Regions from separate parts of the Exiguobacterium sp. SH0S7 genome, predicted to be linked through region 2. Evidence: a T-box and tRNA genes for the amino acid it is inferred to sense, from the RefSeq annotation. Region 2 holds a T-box; the other holds one or more tRNA genes.
The links. The T-box of region 2 lies ahead of EVJ22_RS05640 (valine--tRNA ligase). A T-box ahead of a tRNA ligase gene usually reads a tRNA of that ligase, here a tRNA-Val.
Positions count from the first base shown of each region.

Region 1: it has a tRNA-Val gene. The T-box ahead of EVJ22_RS05640 (valine--tRNA ligase) is inferred to sense a tRNA for this amino acid. The anticodon was not compared.

Region 1 covers NZ_SJVA01000006.1:35,827-46,432, forward strand. Annotated here, with positions in the region: gene EVJ22_RS10455 (putative bifunctional diguanylate cyclase/phosphodiesterase) at 1-173, opposite strand, end outside; gene EVJ22_RS10460 (YitT family protein) at 289-1,155, opposite strand; gene EVJ22_RS10465 (YkvA family protein) at 1,242-1,649, opposite strand; gene EVJ22_RS10470 (aminopeptidase) at 1,764-3,002, shown strand; gene EVJ22_RS10475 (alpha/beta hydrolase) at 3,057-3,839, opposite strand; gene EVJ22_RS10480 (TetR/AcrR family transcriptional regulator) at 3,967-4,545, shown strand; gene EVJ22_RS10485 (DMT family transporter) at 4,557-4,886, shown strand; gene EVJ22_RS10490 (DMT family transporter) at 4,883-5,197, shown strand; gene EVJ22_RS10495 (GNAT family N-acetyltransferase) at 5,265-5,822, shown strand; tRNA gene EVJ22_RS10500 (tRNA-Val) at 5,909-5,981, shown strand; gene EVJ22_RS10505 (DUF554 domain-containing protein) at 6,140-6,844, shown strand; gene EVJ22_RS10510 (FeoB-associated Cys-rich membrane protein) at 6,871-7,086, opposite strand; gene feoB (ferrous iron transport protein B) at 7,102-9,078, opposite strand; gene EVJ22_RS10520 (FeoA family protein) at 9,075-9,311, opposite strand; gene EVJ22_RS10525 (pyrroline-5-carboxylate reductase family protein) at 9,498-10,295, opposite strand; gene yidD (membrane protein insertion efficiency factor YidD) at 10,504-10,606, shown strand, end outside.
Region 2 covers NZ_SJVA01000002.1:378,622-389,227, reverse strand. Annotated here, with positions in the region: gene EVJ22_RS05670 (AI-2E family transporter) at 1-657, shown strand, start outside; gene hemA (glutamyl-tRNA reductase) at 845-2,188, shown strand; gene hemC (hydroxymethylbilane synthase) at 2,247-3,164, shown strand; gene EVJ22_RS05655 (uroporphyrinogen-III synthase) at 3,157-3,822, shown strand; gene hemB (porphobilinogen synthase) at 3,819-4,799, shown strand; gene hemL (glutamate-1-semialdehyde 2,1-aminomutase) at 4,796-6,100, shown strand; T-box leader at 6,148-6,368, shown strand; gene EVJ22_RS05640 (valine--tRNA ligase) at 6,424-9,075, shown strand; gene EVJ22_RS05635 (hypothetical protein) at 9,171-9,956, shown strand; gene EVJ22_RS05630 (hypothetical protein) at 9,994-10,341, shown strand; gene EVJ22_RS05625 (hypothetical protein) at 10,543-10,606, opposite strand, start outside.

The DNA of each region.
Region 1 (10,606 bases), on a different contig from region 2:
CGCATCCCGTGATGGCGCAATACGGCACTCCCGCTTACCACGGTGGCGACGAGTGCGATGATCATAAAGTAGACGAACAAGCTCGTCTCCCTTAACGCATAAGGGCTGAATAAGATAACGAATAAACCGATAAAAAACGTCCCGACGAGAAGCGCGGGGACTGATTGGCGCAAAGTGTGGCTAGACAACTCATGCACCTCCTTCTGTATATGTCTCTGAGGCTCATCCTTATTATCGGACCGTTCGAGTATTTATTACACAAAAAAATCGACAGCACGATGCTGTCGATCAAAGTGTATACGAATGTTCTTTAAAGTTACCGACAATCGAGTCGATTTCTGAGACAGTGACAAACGCCTCGGAATCAATGTCTGAGACGATTTGACGCAACTTTGGAATCTCGTTGTTTTGAACGACGACGTATAGCATTTTTTTCGCGTCGTTCGAATAGCCGCCGGTCGCATCCATGATGGTGACCCCACGCTTCAAGTTCTGTTTGATGACCAAGTTGATCTCGTCCGCTTTTTTACAGATGATGAAACACTGTTTTTGGGCGGAGAAGAAGCGATGGATCGTCAACAACGTCCGCGACCGGACAAAACTGAGGACGAGCGCATACATGACCGCTTTAATATCGAACGTGATGAACACGAGGATATAGACGATAATGTCTTGGGTCAAAAAGATTTTCGGGAGCGATAAGTTGCGGTTGTTCATGAAGATGACTTTCCCTAAAATATCGAGTCCGCCTGTCGACGCCCCGGCAAATAACAAAAGTGCCAAACCGAGTCCTGAGACGATACCGCTGAAGACGGACGCGACGAGCGGATCGTCGAGCGGCGTCGGTGGAATGAGGACAGGCAGCGCGTCGATTAAAATCGATGACAATATGACGACGAGTCCTGTCATGAGAATGAATCGTCTCCCGAGATATTTGATCCCGATGATGAAGAGCGGGATATTTAGCACTAGCTGGGTGAGTCCGATTGGTGTGCCGAACAGCTCGTTGACGATGAGCGTGATTCCGACAATCCCACCGGATCCGATTTCATTCGGTTTGAGTAACAGACCGACAAAGATAGATTGTAGGATTGTTCCGGCGATGATAAACAAGACAGTCTCGACGGCAATCCGTTTACGTGATTTTGCGTACATATGAGTGGCTAAGGCGCCATACGCCTCCTTTGAATGAACTCATGCAAGCGTACTCCGATGACGCCGGAATTTCAAGTCTTGAACGATTATAACTCGTTATGGAAACGGTCGATATCACTCGCTAGCTGTTCGTGGACGTAGTCGATGACTTGAGCGTCGTCAAACAGTCCGAGCGGGGCGTCGTCCGGGATTGCGTCGAACGGTGAGACGAAATAGAGCACGGCCGCGACGAGAGCGTGTTGCTTGTCGGGCTGCATCTCGAACTGGGCGTTGTAGACGGCACGCAGCATGTTAAGCAGTTGTTTCATTTGGAAGTATAGTGTGAGTTCCTCTTCTCGTTCGATGTCGCTGATTTCGTTTGAGGCGACGTCGACCGTGACTTTTGCTAGGGCGAGTTCTCCTTGGACTAATAAGTCACCTAGCTTTTCGTTCTCGGTGAAGTCGGTTTGGGCGTTGTTTAAAAAGTGTGAATAAGTCGTTTTCCAATCTGACATGTTTTTCTCCTCCTTCTCTCTACATCTACTAATATGCCCGTTTTTGCGATTTGGTTGCAACTTTTCCGAAAATTTAAGAAAATAGAAATAAGTGAAAAAGGAGGAACTGTACATATGTCTACTGTAACTTTACCGACCGAGGCAGAATTTGCCCGCTATGCCGAGCTTGCTGTCAAAAAAGGTGTCAACATTCAACCGGGTCAACAGCTCGAAGTCCGAGCCGATATTAGCCAAGCACCGCTCGTCCGCCAAATCGTGAAAGCAGCCTACGCGGCCGGAGCGAAACAAGTGTACGTCAACTGGAGCGATGAAGAGACGACGAAAGTGCGTTACTTCAACGCACCGACTGAAGCGTTCAAGGAGTTCCCAGAGTGGCTCAAAGCACGATTCGAGCAACTCGCGGAAGAGAAGACGGCATTCTTGTCGATCGTCAGCGACGATCCCGACGCGCTGAACGGTGTCGAATCATCACGCATCGCCGACTCGAACCGGGCGTCTGGTGTCGCGCTCGCAAAATGGCGTAAGTATGTCATGAGTGATAATGTCAGCTGGTCAATCGTGGCCGGTGCATCTGAAGCATGGGCGAAAAAAGTATTCCCAGACCGTGAAGATGCGGTTCCGGCCCTGTGGAGAGCGATTTTCGCAGCAACGCGAATGGACCAAGACGATGTCGTTGCCGCCTGGGACGAGCACGATCAAGCGTTGCGTTCACGGGCGCAGCTGTTGACGGACAAGAAATACGCGAAACTTCACTACAAAGCACCAGGCACGGAATTGACGATCGGTCTTCCGAAGAAGCACGTCTTCCTCGGTGGCGGTGGTCCGAACATGGACGGCGTCGACTTCATCGCCAACATGCCGACGGAGGAAGTGTTCACGCTCGCCGATAAAGATGCGGTCGAAGGACACGTGTCGAGCACGAAGCCGCTCAGCTACAGCGGGAACTTGATCGACGGGTTCACGCTTTGGTTCGAAGGCGGAAAAGTCGTGAAAGCGGAAGCGAAACAAGGGCAGGCAGCACTCGATGAACTGTTGAACCTTGATGAAGGGGCACGCCGCATCGGAGAAGTTGCGCTCGTGCCGGATGATTCGCCGATCTCGAACTCGGGACTCCTCTTCTACAACACGTTGTTCGATGAGAACGCATCGTGCCACTTGGCGCTCGGACGTGCCTACTCGACATGCCTTGAAGGCGGACCGACGATGTCGCCCGAAGAACTCGCTGAGAATGGCGCGAACGACTCGATGACACACGTCGACTTCATGATCGGTTCGGCCGAAATGAATATCGATGGTGAGCTCGAGGATGGAACACGCGAAGCGATCATGCGTGATGGGAACTGGGTCATCTAATAGAAAAAGATAGTTGAAAAGACGTAAAGGCGACCGCCTTTGCGTCTTTTCATGTCATGAGAGTTCATACAGGAATGCGAGCGCGTTCGGCAACCGCCGCCGCCACGCAATCTCGTTGTGGACCGCCCCGGGCTCGACTTCATAGCGGAAGGCGATACCGGTCCGAGCGATCGTCTCGACGAGTTTCGCGTTCGTATATAAATAGTCTTCCGGTGTGATCGGACCGCTCGTCTCGTTCGTGCCGATATCCATATAGAGTCGGGCGGACAGGTCGGCTTGTTTCAGTTCGCGAATGAGCGAGTCGAGGTTGGACCAGGCGGCCGTCGACAGCGAACCGACACGACGGATTGCCGGATACGTCGCCATCATATAGAGCGAGATGACGCCGCCCATCGAACTGCCCATCACACCGACATCATCCGGATCGGTCGCGTAGCGGGCGTCAATCCACGGCTTCAGCTCCTGCATGAGCCAGTCGGCATACAGGCGCCCCTTGCCGCCGAGTGTCGGTCGGGTCTTAGCGAGTTCAGGTCCGATGCGTTTATAAAGCATCTCGTCTTCATAAAATGAGTACTCATCGTATCGGTCGAGCCAATCGGGAGCGCTCGCGATGGCGACGACCATGAGCGGCAGTTGCAAATCGTCGAGATGGCGGTCGATTGCCCAACCTTCCCCGATTGTCGCGGTCTTGCCGTCGAAGACGTTTTGGCCGTCATGCATATAGAGCACGGGCAACACCTCGTCGGTACGAGCGAAGTCGGGGCGGTAGACGCGGACGATTCGTTTTCGGCCTCGTATCGTCTCGGTCGGCAAGGTGAAACTAAACTGTTCGATCATACAATCATTCCTTCCTCTGACGGTCTCTTCTCATTTTGGCGTTGTCCGTACAAAAACTCAATCCGGAAGTTTGACTACCTACCATTCGTTAGGTAAAGTGAGGGGAGATGAAAGGGGTAGATCGCAAATGACCACGAAACAACGGATTGAACAAGCTGCCAGACGCCGGTTCGCACTCGAAGGATATGAAGGACTGTCTTTGGCGGCGCTCGCCGAAGATGTCGGGATTAAGAAAGCATCTTTATATGCGCACATCGAAGGAAAAGAACAGCTGTTCAAACAAGTCGTCGAACAGATGGCCGAGCGTTACCAGCATGCTTGGTCACAAGCGCGGGACGAGTCAAATGATGCGGCACCGCTCGAACGGATCGAGGCAATCGTTGAAGCGCTGATTCATTTCTTCGAAGAAGAAGAGACGTGGATGTTGACGAAGCGAATGCTGCTCGTACCGCCTCCTGAGCTGCGCGTCTTCATCGAGACGACGATCGGGTCGGTCGAGACCGAGCTCCAGGCGTTTGAGAAAGAGCAGTTCCGTTTGGCGATGGAGCGTGGCGATTTACCGGAACAATCGCTCGACGACGTATATGACGCGTACTATTGCTTTTTGGACGGGGCGTTGCTTTCACTCTTTTCGTTTGCAACGAATCGAGCGCAACGACAGCATGCGGCATTTAAAATTTTCAAGAAAGGAGTCGGGTGGACATGAAAAAGGAACAAATGGCTTGGTTGTGGCTCGTGCTCGCCGGACTTCTTGAAATTGTTTGGGCGACGACGATGAAATTGTCGAACGGGTTTACCGTATTAGGACCGACCGTCGTGACCATCGTGTTATTGATTGTCAGTTTTGGCTTGTTGGCGATGTCGTTCCGTGTGTTGCCAGCTGGCACCGGGTACGCCGTTTTTACGGGTATTGGCGCCGTCGGGACGGTCATCGTTGGAAATATTTTATTTGATGAGACGATGACGGGAATGAAGCTGTTGTTTATCGCGACGCTCCTCATCGGGGTGGTCGGTTTGAAGCAAGTGACAGGAGGTGAGTCGGCATGAGTTGGACATTTTTAATCGGGGCTGGGCTCGCTGAGATGCTTGCTGTTTTCTTCATGGGAAAATCAAAAGGCTATCAGATTTTAAAATGGTCGCTTCTTTCGATCACGACGTTTGCACTAAGTTTTTATTTATTGTCACGTTCGCTCGAGACGTTGCCACTCGGGCTCGCCTACTCGATTTGGGTCGGGATCGGCGCGGCGGGTGGAGTGATTCTCGGTATGTTGTACTTGAACGAGTCAAGGGATCGCTGGCGTGTCTTCTTTTTAATTCTCATTATCGGGAGCGTTATCGGGTTGAAAGTCGTGGCGTGAATAGGATTGAAATGAGATAGAAACGGGAATTGAATAGTTCAGACTGTGAAAGAAAGGGGCGGGAAAGATGAATCTTGTCGAGTTGCAATCAGAACGTCTACGGCTTGAACCTTATACAATCTCCGATTTCTATTTCGTAAAATCGTTACTCCAAGATCCGCGGGTGATGCGCTTCATCAGTCCGGACGGCAAGCCATATACGGATGAACAGACAATCGAATGGTTCGAGAGACAGTTGGCCCGCTATACGACGGGCCGACAGACCGGACTCCTCAAGCTGATGACACATCAAAGCGATGAGCCGATCGGCCATGCCGGGACGCTCTTGCATGAACTTGATGGCAACATCGAGCTCGAGGTCGGTTATTGGCTGGCACCGAAGCACTGGCACATGGGCTACGGTCGGGAAGCGGCCGCGCGTCTCATGCAACATGCGTTCGAGGACGGCGAGAAAGACATCATCTCGCTCATTCACCCGGACAACGTGCCGTCACAGCGAGTCGCCAAAGCGAATGGGTTGCATTGGGACCGTGACACCGAACACGGAGGCATGATCGTGTCCGTGTATGCCGGCGATTTGGAACGTCTATGTCGTCACATGAAACGGGAAGAAATGACACGGTGAAAAAAATAAAAAAAGTTTTAAAAAACAGTTGCCAAGGCATTAGTTTCTTGATATATTAATAGTGTCCTAAAGAGAGGACACGACCTGATTCTGTAGCTCAGCTGGGAGAGCGCTACCTTGACAGGGTAGAGGTCGCTGGTTCGAGCCCAGTCAGAATCACTTGGGTGCCAAACCCGATGCGAAACCCATAGGAACGTGGGTTTCCGCGCAGCCACTTCTTACGAGAAGTGGCTTTTTTTGTGTATTCTTTTAATTGACAGCCCACATAAACAGTTGGTATATTCCTCTCAATACATACAGAAACGGGGAATTATACGATGGTATTAACCGGAACAATCGTCAATGCGGCCTTGATCGTGGTCGGCACATTACTCGGGTTGTTGTTTCACCGAATCCCCGAGCGGATGAAAGAGACGGTCACGGCTGCCATCGGTCTCGCCGTCGTCGTGCTTGGTGTGCAGATGGGCATGAAGAGTGAGAATTTTTTAATCGTCATCGGCAGTCTCGTCATCGGAGCCGCGCTCGGCGAATGGTGGAAGCTCGACGAGAAGTTGAACGAGATCGGCTATCAGTTGGAACGGCGTCTCGGTGGGAAAAGTAAGTCGAGCATCGCGGAAGGCTTCATCACGGCGACGCTCATCTTTGTGATCGGGGCGATGGCCGTCATCGGGGCGCTCGACAGTGGCCTGCGCGGGGACCATGACGTCCTCTATACAAAAGGGTTGATTGACGGTTTCACGGCGCTCGTGCTCAGTTCGACGCTCGGCATCGGCGTCATGTTCTCGGCCGTGCCGGTCTTGTTGTACCAAGGGGCAATCGCGTTGCTCGCCATCCAGATCATGAAGTTTATTCCGGAGTCGCTCATGGATGACTTTATTTTGGAGATGACGGCGACCGGCGGCGTCATGATCGTCGCCATCGGGTTAAACCTGGTCGGAATCACCCGGATTCGTGTCGCCAACTTGCTGCCCGGTATTTTGATGGTCGCGATCATTGTCACCACGTTACATATCCTCCAATGAAAAACGGACTAGCGCATTTTTTCGCGCTAATCCGTTTTTTTGTGGGCTGTGACTGGTTGATCAGGATGTAGTGCTTCCGCAATGATTTGATCCCAGTCTGCTGCGTCACAGGATGTCGTACAAGTCGGTGCGATTTCGCACGTGGCGCATTTACCAGCTTTTGCTTTACGGGTGTAGCGATGGAGCGAATAAGCGGCGTACCCGAATACGGCAAGACCGATCAATACATCAAATAAGGACATAAGTTTTCCTCCTTGTTAAGCCAATCCGAACAGACGACCGATTTGATAGATCATCAGTGATACGACGTACGCAACACCAAGCCCATAAAGGCTAGCAACCCACGTTAACTTGGCGCTGCCCACTTCACGCCGAATGACGGCGACGGTCGCTAGACAAGGGACGTACAAGAGGACGAACGCCATGAAGCTATATGCGCTCAACGGCGTAAACACGGGAAGCAACGAGGCGGACAAGTCTGATTCGCTGACCGCATAAATGATCGCCATCGTCGATACGACGACTTCTTTCGCTAAAAAACCTGTGATGAGCGAAGCACCGGCCTGCCACGTCCCGAAACCGAGTGGAACTAACAACGTCGCAACGACCCCGCCGATCATAGCGAGAAAACTCTCATTCATCGGGACGTCCATTCCGGCTGGACCGGAATAGGCGAGTAACCAAATGAAGACGGAACCGCCGAAGATGAACGTACCTGCTTTTCGGACGAACCCTTTCGCTTTTTGCCACGTGCTGCGCCAAAGCGTCAACCCTTGGGGGACACGATATGGAGGCTGTTCAACGATAAAGAGGCTGTTCCGATCTTCCGCCGCCAATACGGACGTGAATATTTTTGCAGCAATCAACGCCAGGACGATCCCGAGCATATAGAGCGACAAGACAACGAGCGCTTGGTTTGATGCGAAAAAACTGGCGGCGAAGACAGCATAAATTGGCAAACGCGCCGAGCACGACATGAACGGTGAAATGAAAATTGTGACGAGCCGCTCCCGCTCTTCCTCGACCGTCCGTGCCGCCATAATGCCCGGGACGTTACAACCAAATCCAATGATCATCGGAATGAAACTTTTCCCGTTCAGTCCGACGAGTTGCATAAATCGGTCCATGACAATGGCGACACGCGCCATATAGCCAGAATCCTCTAAAAACGAGATAAAGAAAAAGAGCACGAAAATCTGAGGGACGAAGACGAGGACGCCGCCGACACCGGCAATCACCCCATCAATCAGCAACGCCTGGATGAAAGAAGAGGTCCCGAGGAGTTGTAACAACGAGCTCGTTCCGGATGTGACCGGACCCGACAAAAATCCATCCAACAGATCGGACAACGGGGCACCGATCCAGTTGAACGTGATGTGGAACAGGGCGTAAAGTACTGTAAAGAAAATAGGTAAGCCCCAGATCGGATGTGTCACGACGGCATCGATGCGGTCGGTGACCGTGGCTTGGTGTACGCCTTGCTGATCGACGACGTGATGGCGAACGTCTTTCGTCCAGTCGCGTCTGCGTTCTGTAATATGGGCGTGGGCGAAGCGTCCGAGTTTCACTTCTAACGCTTTACGAATTTCATTGACGGTTCGCGACGACGATTCGAGCTGTTCTGAAATGACGCGATTTCCGGCCAAGTATTGAACGGCGATCCAGCGATCGCGCTCACTCAGTCCTGTCGCTTCAAGAATTTGTTGAATCGCCTGTTCGGTCTCTTCCCCGTAATCGAGTACGAAAGGTTCGCGTGGGGTTGTTCGCAGGGAGGACAGGAGGACTTCACAGCCGGCACCTGTACGCGCTGTGATCGGAAACACGTCCGCGTCCAAACGTTCTTTCAAGCGCTCTAAATTGATGTGGATGCCCCGTCCTTTGGCGACATCGACCATGTTCAAGCCGATTTGAAGCGGACGGCCCATTTCGAGCAATTGGAGCGTTAATTGTAAGTTGCGTTCGAACTGCGAGGCATCGATGATATTGATCATCCCATCGAACGGTTCCTGCAACAGGAATCGCGAGACGATTGCTTCGTCAGCCGATAGCGGGTCTAAATCATAGACACCGGGCAAGTCGATCAACTGTCCAAAGTTTCCATGCAGCTGCCCGATTTTCTGTTCGATCGTGACACCTGCCCAGTTACCGACGTGGGCGAAGGAGCCGGTCAATCGGTTAAATAGAGACGTTTTTCCGGTGTTCGGGTTTCCAATCAAGGCAATCCGTTGCGTCACGGGACGATCACCCCGATCTGTTCAGCGTCACAGCGACGGATGGCAATCATTTGTTGATGTTCAAGTTGTTCAATCGTGAGCGGTCCGGAAAAGATGGCCCGGCGCTTGATTCGTACGGAGCAACCTTCATAAAAACCTAAGGCAATCATGCGACGCCGCAAGCGGTCATCAATTCGCGTTAAATCAGATATGAGCACCGGTTGATGCAGCGGCATGGCAAGTAATGAATTCATTAAGATCTCTCCATTTTAGTCAAATGATAACTCTTCTCATTCGGTAGCATAACACGTACGTTGCTATCGGGAAGCAAGATTATTTGTGGATTTTATGACTTATGAAAAACAGTGGTCCGAGAACAAAAAAACCGCCCGATAGAAGTCAGAACTTAGCGTTCGACTTCTATCGGGCGGTTCAAGTACTTACGTTCTTTCAATCGTTGCGTCGACAGGGTCGTGGTCTTCCTTTGCGCTCTCACGCAGGGCGGACGACATCACGTCAGACAAGTCACGTGAGCGGAGCACGCCGACACCGCGGTCGGTCGGTCCATCAGGTGCGGCGACGTCTGCGATCAGCTCGTCGGTCGGACGTGTCTCATGCAACAATAACTCGGCTGATCCTTTCATCGCTTGAGCGACGATTTGGCGGGCCGTGTCTTCATCAAACCCAGCTTCTGTCAGCACCGGGGTCATCGAACCGACGATCTCGTAAAAGAACGCAGGACTGCACCCGGCCGCCGCCATGAAAGCCGACATCGTTTTCGCGTCCGTGACGGCCGTCCGACCGACCCGGTCGAACAGTGCCGTCGCCGTCTCGCGGTCGGTCGCATCTGTCTCAGGTCCGAACCAAAGTCCGGTCATCCCGGTTTGATGGGCGACCGGGGTGTTCGGCATCGCGCAGATGGCTGGGATGCCGGCTGCTTCTTCAAGCTCGCTCGGCTCGATATGCGCCGCAACGGATACGAGCAGCGGTGTTTTCCACGTCTGTGATTGAGCGTAAGCTAAGACGCCGTCTGGTTGCATCGCGAGCACGACGATTGTATAAGCGTTGACGTCTTCTGTTTCGACGATCTGTACGCCGAGTTCATCTTGCAGCTGCTCTAGACGTGCAAGGTCGCTCCGGTTTGTCATCGTAATCTGTTCAGGGGAGAGCCCGGAAGCGATCCAGCCTCGGACGAGTGCCTCGCTCATCGATCCTGCTCCTACCATTAATATGTTCATTTCCGTCACCTCTTCATTCATTTGATTCGGTCGTATATATGTTGCCTATCATAACAAATGTTCGAACAATTATCGCCTGCCACGCTTGAATTGTAAAAGAAAGGAAAAAACTCGTCGTTTTGTAACGAGAATCGATGAAGCGTTGCAGATGACAATTCACGCAGTCCAGGCTATCATTGCAGTAATCTGACTGAGCGAGGCGATTGAAGTGAAACGAGTATTAGTACGTGGGATTCAAGGATACCAGCGCTTTATTTCCCCTTTAAAGCCCCCGACATGCCGATTTTATCCGAGCTGTTCGCACTACGGGA
Region 2 (10,606 bases):
ACATCAGCCGTCATCACGATCGTCGTCATTCCATTCATGCTGCTCTATATGCTACTCGACGGGAAACGGTTGCCGGACTCGATTGTCAAGCTATTGCCATCGAGCTATGAGAAAGAGACACGAAAAATTTTGAACGACATGCATACGACCGTTAAAAACTATGTGCATGCCCAGCTGATCGTCGCGTTCTTCGTCGGGATCACGTCGCTTATCGGTCTTTGGATCATCGGTGTAGACTATGCCATCTTGCTCGCGCTCTTCATGATGGTGACGAACATCATCCCGTATGTCGGACCGTTCCTCGGGGCTGCACCGGCCGTCGTCGTCGCCTTCATCCAAGATCCGATCAAAGTGCTCTGGGTTATCCTCGTCATCATCATCGTCCAACAGATTGAGGCGAACGTCATCTCCCCGCTCATTCAAGGGAAGACGCTCAAAGTGCATCCGCTTACGATTATCATCGTCTTGCTCGTGGCCGGTAACTTGGCTGGGATCATCGGGATGTTGATCGCGGTTCCGACGTATGCGGTGGCGAAAGTGGTCGTCAAAAACATCGTCCGCATCTACAAGCTGAAAGAACGGAAACATTATCTTGAAGAACAAGAAGATGAGCGAAAAGAAAGCACGATTATCACAGATTCATCGTCACTTAAATGACGAAACAAGTAGAAATGGCCAATTTGACCGTTTCTACTTTTTTTCGTCACAAAAAGTTCTTAAATTATTTCACAAAAATCGAACAGAAGATTATAGTTCCTAAATAAAAATTGTTATAATGTACGGTAGAGATGTAAAAAAAGAAAAGACAACCGCCACTGTGATTTTAGATGAGGGGAAGAGGTACATGCATATTGTCGTCGTCGGACTAAATAACAAGACAGCCCCTGTCGCGATTCGGGAGCAGTTCTCGTTTGGGGAGCAAGAAATCGTGGACGCGATGATCGCGCTCCGCGAAGAGAAAAGCATTTTTGAATCGGTTATTTTGTCGACCTGTAACCGTACCGAGCTATACGTCGTCACAGACCAGCTCCATACGGGTCGTTATTATACAAAACGTTTTTTAGCGAACTGGTTCGATCTTGAGATGGATCAGTTCACACCATACTTGTCGATCCGTGAAGGGGAAGAAGCGATTCGTCACTTATTCCGTGTCACGTCAGGTCTCGACTCGATGATTATCGGGGAAACGCAAATTTTAGGACAAGTGAAGTCAAGTTTCTTCCGCGCCCAAGAGAACGGGACGACGGGGACAGTGTTTAATAAATTGTTCAAAGAAGCCGTGACGCTCGCCAAACGGGCCCATACTGACACGCAAATTGGGGAAATGTCGGTATCGGTCAGCTCGGCTGCGGTCGCGCTCGCGCAAGAGATGTACACGCGCCTCGATGACAAACAAGTCGTCGTCGTCGGTGCAGGCGAGACGGGTGAGCTGACAACGCTCAACTTGTTCGAAGCCGGCGCCAAACAAATTGCGGTCTTCAACCGGACTGAAAGCAAAGCGAAAGCGGTCGCTGACAAGTTCAAAGGCCGGGCCCACTCGATTCGCGAGATCGCCTGTGGACTGCTCGATGCTGATATTTTAATCAGCTCGACTGGCGCCAAAGAAGCCGTTATCGCGTATGATGACGTCGCCGCAGCGCAATTGTTGCGCCGGGAACGTCCACTTCTTCTCATCGACATTGCTGTGCCGCGAGATATCGATCCAGCGGTCCGGTCGCTTCCGGGCGTCCATTTGTTTGATGTCGACGACTTGAACGGGATCGTCAATAAAAACTTGGCAGCCCGTCTCGTCGAGGCAGAGAAGATTGAAGTGAAGATTGATGAGGCGATTCAAGAGTTCCAAGCGTGGCTCGTCACGCTCGGTGTCGTGCCGATCATGAACGAGTTGCGCTCACGTGCGCTCACTGTCCAAGAAGAGACGATGGAAAGTCTTGAGCGCAAGCTCGACCATCTGTCGGACCGGGACAAGAAAGTCATCGGCAAGCACATGAAGTCGATCATCAACCAGATGCTTCGTGAACCGATCGACTACATTAAAGACGCGGCCGCTCAACCGGACGCGAACACGCGCATCGCCCAGTTCGTCGAAGCGTTCGCGCTAGACGTCGACGTTCCGACTGTGGACACAGAACCGGAAGAACTAGAAGCGATGGCGGCTAAAGCACCACTTCGCGCATTGATGCGCTAATACAAACCAAAAAGGCGGCGGATCTCGTCGCCTTTTTCTATGAAGGGGACTAAACATTATGCGTAAAATTATCGTCGGCTCACGCCGCTCACAACTCGCGATGACACAAACGAAATGGGTCATCGAACAATTGAAGCAAGCCGGGGCCCAGAACGAGTTCGAGATCAAAGAAATCGTGACGAAAGGCGACCAAATCGTCGACGTCCAACTGTCGAAAGTCGGCGGGAAAGGCTTGTTCGTCAAAGAGATCCAACAACAGATGCTCGCAGGGGATATCGATTTTGCCGTCCACAGCATGAAAGACGTCCCGGCCGAACTGCCGGAAGACCTCTTTATCAGCTGTATGCCAAAACGTGTCGACGCACGTGACGTGTTGATTTGCGAGGACGGCTACACGCTCGAGACGTTGCCGCAAGGCGCAGTCATCGGGACGAGCTCGCTCCGTCGCGGTGCGCAGATGCTCGCGGCCCGTCCGGACTTCGAGATCCAATGGATTCGCGGCAACATCGACACGCGCTTGAAAAAACTCGATACCGAGAACTTCAACGCCATCTTGCTCGCGAAAGCGGGACTTGAGCGCATGGGTTGGACCGACCGCGTCAAGTTCGAGGCGCTCGATGCCGACATGATGGTACCGGCCGTCGGACAAGGCGTGCTCGCGATCGAGAGCCGGAAAGACGACGCCGAAGTGACGCAGATTTTACAGCTCCTTCACGATGACGTAACGGCGAAAGCTGCGACGGCGGAGCGGACGTTCTTGAAGGCGATTGAAGGCAGCTGCCACGTACCGGTCGGCGGCTACGCGACGGTCGACGGGGACACGGTCACGCTCACCGGCTTGATCGCCTCGGTCGACGGCAAAGACGTGCTCCGTGTGACGAAAACGTCAACGGACGAAGTCGCGCTCGGTCAAGACGTCGCTGACGACTTGCTCGGACGCGGCGGACGCGAGATCCTCGCCTCGGTCAATGTGTGACGTCTGGTACACAGGGACAAAACGACTGACCGCTTCGCAACGGGCCTTGCTCGACGCGAGCGGTCTTTCCGTTCATCACGTCCCGATGATCGAGACACGGCTGACCGGGAAACCAATGCCAACTGATTCGTTCGATTGGCTCGTCGTCACGAGTCAAACCGCTGTCCCAGCGCTTCAAGACGTTCCTCGGAACGTTCAAGTCGCTGCCGTCGGCGAGAAGACGCGGGACGCGCTCGAGGCAGAAGGATTCACCGTTTCGCTCATGCCAGAGACGTATACGGGCGAGGCGTTGTTCCGCGAGTTGGCTAACGTCGTCGGGGAGGATGACGTCATCTTGTTCGCCCGTGGGGATTTGGCGAACACCGAGCACATGCAGCAATTGCCGCATGTGTACGATTGGGTCGTCTATGAGACGGTCGAGAAAGCACTCACGGCCGATCAAGCGGCCGCGCTCGAACACGTCGAGGCGCTGCTCGTGCTCAGCCCATCCGCGGTCCACGCGCTCACACCATACCTCGAGCGGTTCCACGGCACGTGGTATGCCATCGGCGAAGTGACCGAGCGGGCCGTCCGAGAAGTGTCGACGTTACCGGTCCGAGTGCCTGAGTGTTATACTATGGATGCATTAATACAGTGTGTAGGGGGAGATTTTTCATGAACCAATTCGACCGTCACCGTCGTCTGCGCTCGTCGAAGTCGATGCGTGCACTCGTACGTGAAAACCATGTTCGGAAAGAAGATTTGATTTATCCGCTCTTCGTCGTCGAAGGGACAAATATTAAACGCGAAGTCAGCTCGATGCCTGGCGTCTTCAACTTCTCGCTCGATCGTCTCGAAGACGAGATCCGTGAGCTCGTCGACCTCGGGCTCGAGTCCGTTCTCTTGTTCGGTGTACCTGAGCATAAAGATCCGGAAGGCACGGAAGCGTACCACGACCACGGCATCGTCCAAGAAGCGATCCGCAAAGTGAAAGAGTGGGCACCACAGCTCACGGTCATCGCCGACACGTGCCTCTGTGAATATACGTCGACGGGCCACTGTGGCATCGTGAAGAACGGTGACGTCGATAACGACGCGTCACTGCCGCTTCACGTCCAGACGGCAATCACGCAAGCGCAAGCGGGCGCAGACATCATCGCGCCGAGCTCGATGATGGACGGCTTCGTCGCCGCCATCCGCGAAGGGCTCGACCAAAACGGCTTCAGCCACATCCCGATCATGAGCTACGGCGTCAAATACGCATCGGCGTACTACGGACCGTTCCGTGACGCGGCGCAGTCGGCGCCTGGTGAAGGCGACCGCAAAGGCTATCAGATGGACCCGGCCAACCGCCGCGAGGCGTTCCGGGAATCACAGTCGGACGTCGAGCAAGGTGCCGACTTCATGATCGTCAAACCGGCGCTCGCGTTCATGGACATCATCCGCGACATGCGCGACTCGCTCGATATGCCGATCGTGGCGTATAACGTGAGCGGGGAGTACGCGATGATTAAAGCGGCGTCGATGAACGACTGGATCGATGAACAACGTATCGTCATGGAGACGATGGTCGGTTTCAAACGGGCCGGTGCCGATTTGATCGTCACGTATTTCGCAAAAGACGTCTGTCGCTATTTGGAAGGAGAATTCGCATGACATACAAGCAAACTCGCTCAGAAGCAGCGTTCAAACAAGCACTCCCACTCATGCCGGGCGGGGTCAACAGCCCGGTCCGTGCCTATAAATCTGTTGGGATGACACCGATCTTCGCCGAACGCGGTGAAGGTTCACGCGTCTACGACATCGACGGCAACGAGTACATCGACTACGTCCTCTCATGGGGACCACTCATTCTCGGTCACCGCGACCCGGTCGTCATGAAAGCGATCCAAGATCAGGCTGAAAAAGGCTGGACGTTCGGGACACCGACGGAGCTTGAGACAAAGATGGCCGAGCTCGTCATCGACCGCGTCCCATCGATTGAGATGGTCCGCATGGTCAACTCCGGTACGGAAGCGACGATGGCGGCTCTCCGCCTCGCACGCGGCTATACGGGCAAGACGAAGATCTTGAAGTTTGAAGGCTGCTACCACGGCCACGGGGACTCGCTCCTCATCAAAGCCGGATCTGGTGTCGCGACACTCGGTCTCCCGGACTCACCGGGCGTCCCAAAAGACTTGGCGAGCCATACGCTCACCGTCCCATACAACGACCTCGACGCGCTTCGCATCGCGTTCGAGAAGCACGGCGACGACATCGCCGGCGTCATCGTCGAACCGGCTGCCGGCAACATGGGCTTCGTCCCGCCGCAGCCAGGATTCCTCGAAGGACTTCGTGAAATCACGGAACAAAACGGCGCGCTCCTCATCTTTGACGAGGTCATGACCGGCTTCCGCGTCGGCTACAATTGCGCCCAAGGTTACTTTGGCGTGACGCCTGATCTTACGTGCCTCGGCAAAGTCATCGGCGGTGGCCTTCCGGTCGGCGCTTACGGCGGCAAACGGGAGATCATGGAACACATCGCACCGCAAGGGCCGATCTACCAAGCAGGGACGCTTTCAGGCAACCCGCTCGCGATGATCGCCGGCTACACGACGCTGTCGCAACTCAAGCCTGAGCACTACGAGGAGTTCGAGCGCAAAGCCGACCGCCTCGCGGCAGGTTTCACGGCAGCGGCCGAGAAATATAACATCCCGCACGACACGAACCGGGCCGGCTCGATGTTCGGCTTCTTCTTCACGAACGAGAAAGTGACGAACTTCGAGAAGGCGAAAACGTCGAACCTCGACATGTTCCGCTCGTACTATCAGAAGATGGCGGCGCGCGGCGTGTTCTTGCCACCGTCACAGTTCGAAGGCTTGTTCTTGTCGACTGTGCATACGGACGAGGATATCGACGCGACGCTCGCTGCGGTCGATGCGACGTTTAAAGAGCTGCAACAAGAGTTTTCACTGTAATCTTGACTGAAACGTCTTCAATCGCTACAATTGTTTAACAGATACGTTTAAAAGCTATGATGAGGAATAGTACGCAACAACACTCCTTTCTAGAGACGCGGCCGCACGGTGCAAGGTCGCGAGGGAAGTGTGCGGAAGTCGCCTCGGAGCTGACCTTTTGAATCAAGTAGGAAGGTTCGGTCCATCGACCGTTATTCGATTTTGAGGGCGCCACGTGTTGGCGAACTAAGGTGGTACCGCGGAAGATACGGCTTCTTTCGTCCTTAGCGTTAAGGACGAGAGCAGCCGTTTTTTGTGTAGACAGATAGAGGAGGATTGGCACAATGACCAACGAAACAAACGAAATCAGCATGCCGACGAAGTACGACCCGAGTGCGACGGAAGCGAAATGGTACGACTATTGGATGGAGAACAACGTGTTCAAGGCGGACGAGGACGACTCGAAACAGCCGTACACGATCGTCATCCCACCACCGAACGTCACAGGGAAACTTCACCTCGGACACGCGTGGGATACGACGCTCCAAGATCTACTTACGCGCTTGAAGCGCATGCAAGGCTATGACGTCCTCTGGCTCCCAGGGATGGACCACGCCGGTATCGCGACACAGGCAAAAGTTGAACAGAAGCTCCGTGAGGACGGCATCATGCGTTACGACCTCGGACGCGAGAAGTTCCTCGAGAAGACGTGGGAATGGAAAGACGAGTACGCCGACACGATCCGTGCCCAGTGGTCAAAACTCGGCCTCGGTCTCGACTACTCGCGTGAACGGTTCACACTCGACGCGGGACTCTCTAAAGCGGTCCAGGAAGTCTTCGTCCGTTTGTATGAAAAAGGCTTGATCTACCGCGGCGAATATATCGTCAACTGGGACCCGGCACAAAAAACGGCCGTCTCCGACATCGAAGTCATCTATCAAGAAGTCGAAGGCGCGTTCTACCATATGAAATATCCGCTCGCTGATGGCTCAGGCCACATCGAGATCGCGACGACACGCCCCGAGACGATGCTCGGCGATACGGCCGTCGCTGTCAACCCGAAAGACGAGCGCTACGCGCACCTCGTCGGTAAGACAATCATGCTCCCGGTCATGAACCGTGAGATCCCGATTGTCGCGGACGACTATGTCGACGTCGAGTTCGGTACCGGTTGCGTGAAGATCACGCCGGCGCACGACCCGAACGACTTTGAGATCGGGAACCGTCACGAGCTTCCACGTATCCTCGTCATGGACGAGTCGGGGACGATGAACGAGAATGCTGGCAAGTACGAAGGGCTCGACCGCTTCGACTGCCGCAAGCAGCTCGTCAAAGACTTAGAAGCGGATGGCACGCTCGTCAAAATCGAGCCGCATACGCACTCGGTCGGTCATTCGGAACGTTCAGGCGCGGTCATCGAGCCTTACTTGTCGAAGCAATGGTTCGTCGATATGGAGCCACTCGCGAAAGCGGCGCTCGCAGCGCAAGGCAACGACGAGACGAAAGTCAACTTCGTCCCAGAGCGGTTCGAAGGCACGTACCTCCGCTGGATGGAAAACATCCGTGACTGGTGCATCAGTCGTCAACTTTGGTGGGGCCACCGCATCCCGGCTTGGTACCATAACGAGACAGGCGAAGTCTATGTAGGCAAAGAAGCGCCGGCTGACATTGAGAACTGGCATCAAGACGAAGACGTGCTCGACACGTGGTTCTCGTCAGCGCTCTGGCCGTTCTCGACGATGGGCTGGCCGGACACGGACTCGGCAGACTTCAAACGCTACTTCCCGACGAGCGCGCTCGTCACGGGTTACGACATCATCTTTTTCTGGGTATCGCGGATGATCTTCCAATCGCTCGAATTCACGGGCAAGCAGCCGTTCAACGACGTGCTCATCCACGGTCTGATCCGTGACTCGGAAGGCCGCAAGATGTCGAAATCGCTCGGTAACGGCGTCGACCCGATGGAAGTCATCGACCAGTACGGTGCCGACTCGCTCCGCTGGTTCCTGCTCACGGGCTCGACACCAGGGAACGATCTTCGCTTCTACTGGGAGAAAATCGAATCGACATGGAACTTCGCGAACAAGATTTGGAACGCGAGCCGCTTCGCCCTCATGAACATGGACGGGATGAAGTTTGAAGATATCGACCTCTCAGGTGAGAAGACGCTCGCCGACAAGTGGATCTTGACGCGCTTGAACGACACGGTCGACCAAGTGACACGCCTCGTCGACAAGTACGAGTTCGGTGAAGCCGGTCGTTACTTGTACAACTTCATCTGGGAAGAGTTCTGTAACTGGTACATCGAGATGGCGAAACTCACGCTCTACGGTGAGGACGAAGCGGCGAAAGCGACGACACGTTCGGTGCTCGCGCATACGCTCGATTCGATCATGCGTCTCATGCATCCGTTCATGCCGTTCTTGACAGAGGAAATTTGGCAGCACTTGCCGCACGAAGGCGACTCGATCGTCCGTGCGAGCTATCCGACGCGTCGTGACGACCTCCACTATGCGGAGTCGGTACCGGCGTTCGAAGCGGTCATGAACGTCATCCGTTCGGTTCGTAACATCCGTTCGGAAGTGAACGCACCGATGTCGAAACCGATCCAACTGTTCATCGCGACGAGTGACGACACGACACAAGGCTACTTGAGCGAGAACGAAGCGACGATCGGCAAGTTCACGAACGCGACAGAGCTCGAAATCGGTCGTGGCTTGACGGCGCCTGACAAATCGATGTCAGCGATCATGACGGGCGCGGAGCTGTTCATCCCGCTCGCCGACTTGATCAACTTCGAAGAAGAGATCGCCCGTCTTGAAAAAGAAGTGACGAAGTACGAGAAAGAAGTCGAACGCGTGCAGAAGAAACTCGGTAACCCCGGTTTCACCGGCAAAGCACCGGCTCACGTCATCGACGAAGAGAAAGCGAAAGAAAAAGACTACCTCGACAAGCGTGACGCCGTGCGTGCGCGTCTTGAAGAGTTACGCAAGTAAGACATCAACCTTCTTTGGAGAATTTGTTCTCCGAGGAAGGTTTTTTTGTGGTTTGGGAGAATTTAGGGAAGGAGACAAGATAAAGGTGGAGTGATATGAGACGAATCGCAATGGTGTTGAGTCTAGCGATGATTGGATTGAGTGCGTGTGCCATGGACGAACAAAAGGTTGTGGAAAGAGAACCTGCGCATACAGAAGTTACAATCAATGTGAAGGAAGAAGAGGCAAAGTCGTCAGAAGTGGAGGTTGCCGAAGCGGATGAGAAAGAAGTGTTAGGCTCGATGATCGAGGACGTGCCGAAAGGGACCAATCGTCTCGTCGATGCGGTCGTGGCTCAATACACGATTCAATATACAGATGGCACGTCCGAACGACCTTCGAGAGACGGCGTCCTCTATGAATCGGTCATCGGCGATATCGGACTCATCGCGATCAAGTTACCTGACCACGACAGTTCGTTTGGCGTGTTCAACTATTCTCGAAACGAAGAGTGGGTCCTGCATGGCATTCAAAATTTTACGGTCCCCGAGGCGGCCGAAAAAGTCCGTCATGGGTTGGACCTGCCTAAAGAGGAGCTATTTGTCGCAAACTTCGAGATGGATCAACTTGAGCGGCCTGTGGAGATGTGGACACTTTACGATGAAACACAACGTATCACCATTTGGGTGACCGATGCGTTTAGTGTGGCAGAAGGTGAATTGATCGAACGCCGAGACGCTTTGAATAAGCGATACCGCTTAAATCAGCCGAATGGGAATGGCTTGTTTCATCTAGAGCAAGGCAAGCTCATTGTTGTGACAGGGAACGTATCGGAAGAGGTGCTGCTTATACTATCAGACTCATTGCCGGAAGTGTGGGCGGTAGATTTTCCAATGAAGTGAACAAGCTACTTTCAATCATTCAGGAGGAGGGAAGACCATGGCGTACACTCATGAATTCGGTGTATTAGATGCAACAATCCGTCAATCATCATTTGACGATTATACTCCAGAGAAATACGACTGTATCTCGGTGGACGGAGAGTGTGTAGATGCTTTTATCGATGAGCTAAATCATATGCGCACGTATTCTCATTCCTATGACCGTCCCGGATACGGATTAGAGGAGTGTGGAGTCACACTCATTCCGTATGAGTCACTGGCATTATTCTATCAAGTCGTCAAAGCGATGATGTATATGCATGAATCCAAGCAACTGAATCGACTCGTTTTGAAAATCGCTCAAGCCCAAGTTGAAAAGAAAGATATGATTCATTATGGGCTTTAAATCTAGAGTAAAGAATAACCCCGAGCATCGTCATCGATGTTCAGGGTTTCGTTTGCGTCCAACGTGGATGAGGCCAGAGAGAACGATAGCAATGAGAAGGTGAAACAAAGTCGGTTGAGGATGTCCGATACGGAATAGATGAACGGCATAGACGAGATAGAGGATGCTACCGAATCCTAGTAAGATGGAAAAAAAGAACTTTCATACGTCCTCTTCCTCTGGCTCTGTCCAAAACGATAATCGTTTCGTCGTCACGAAGTAAGAC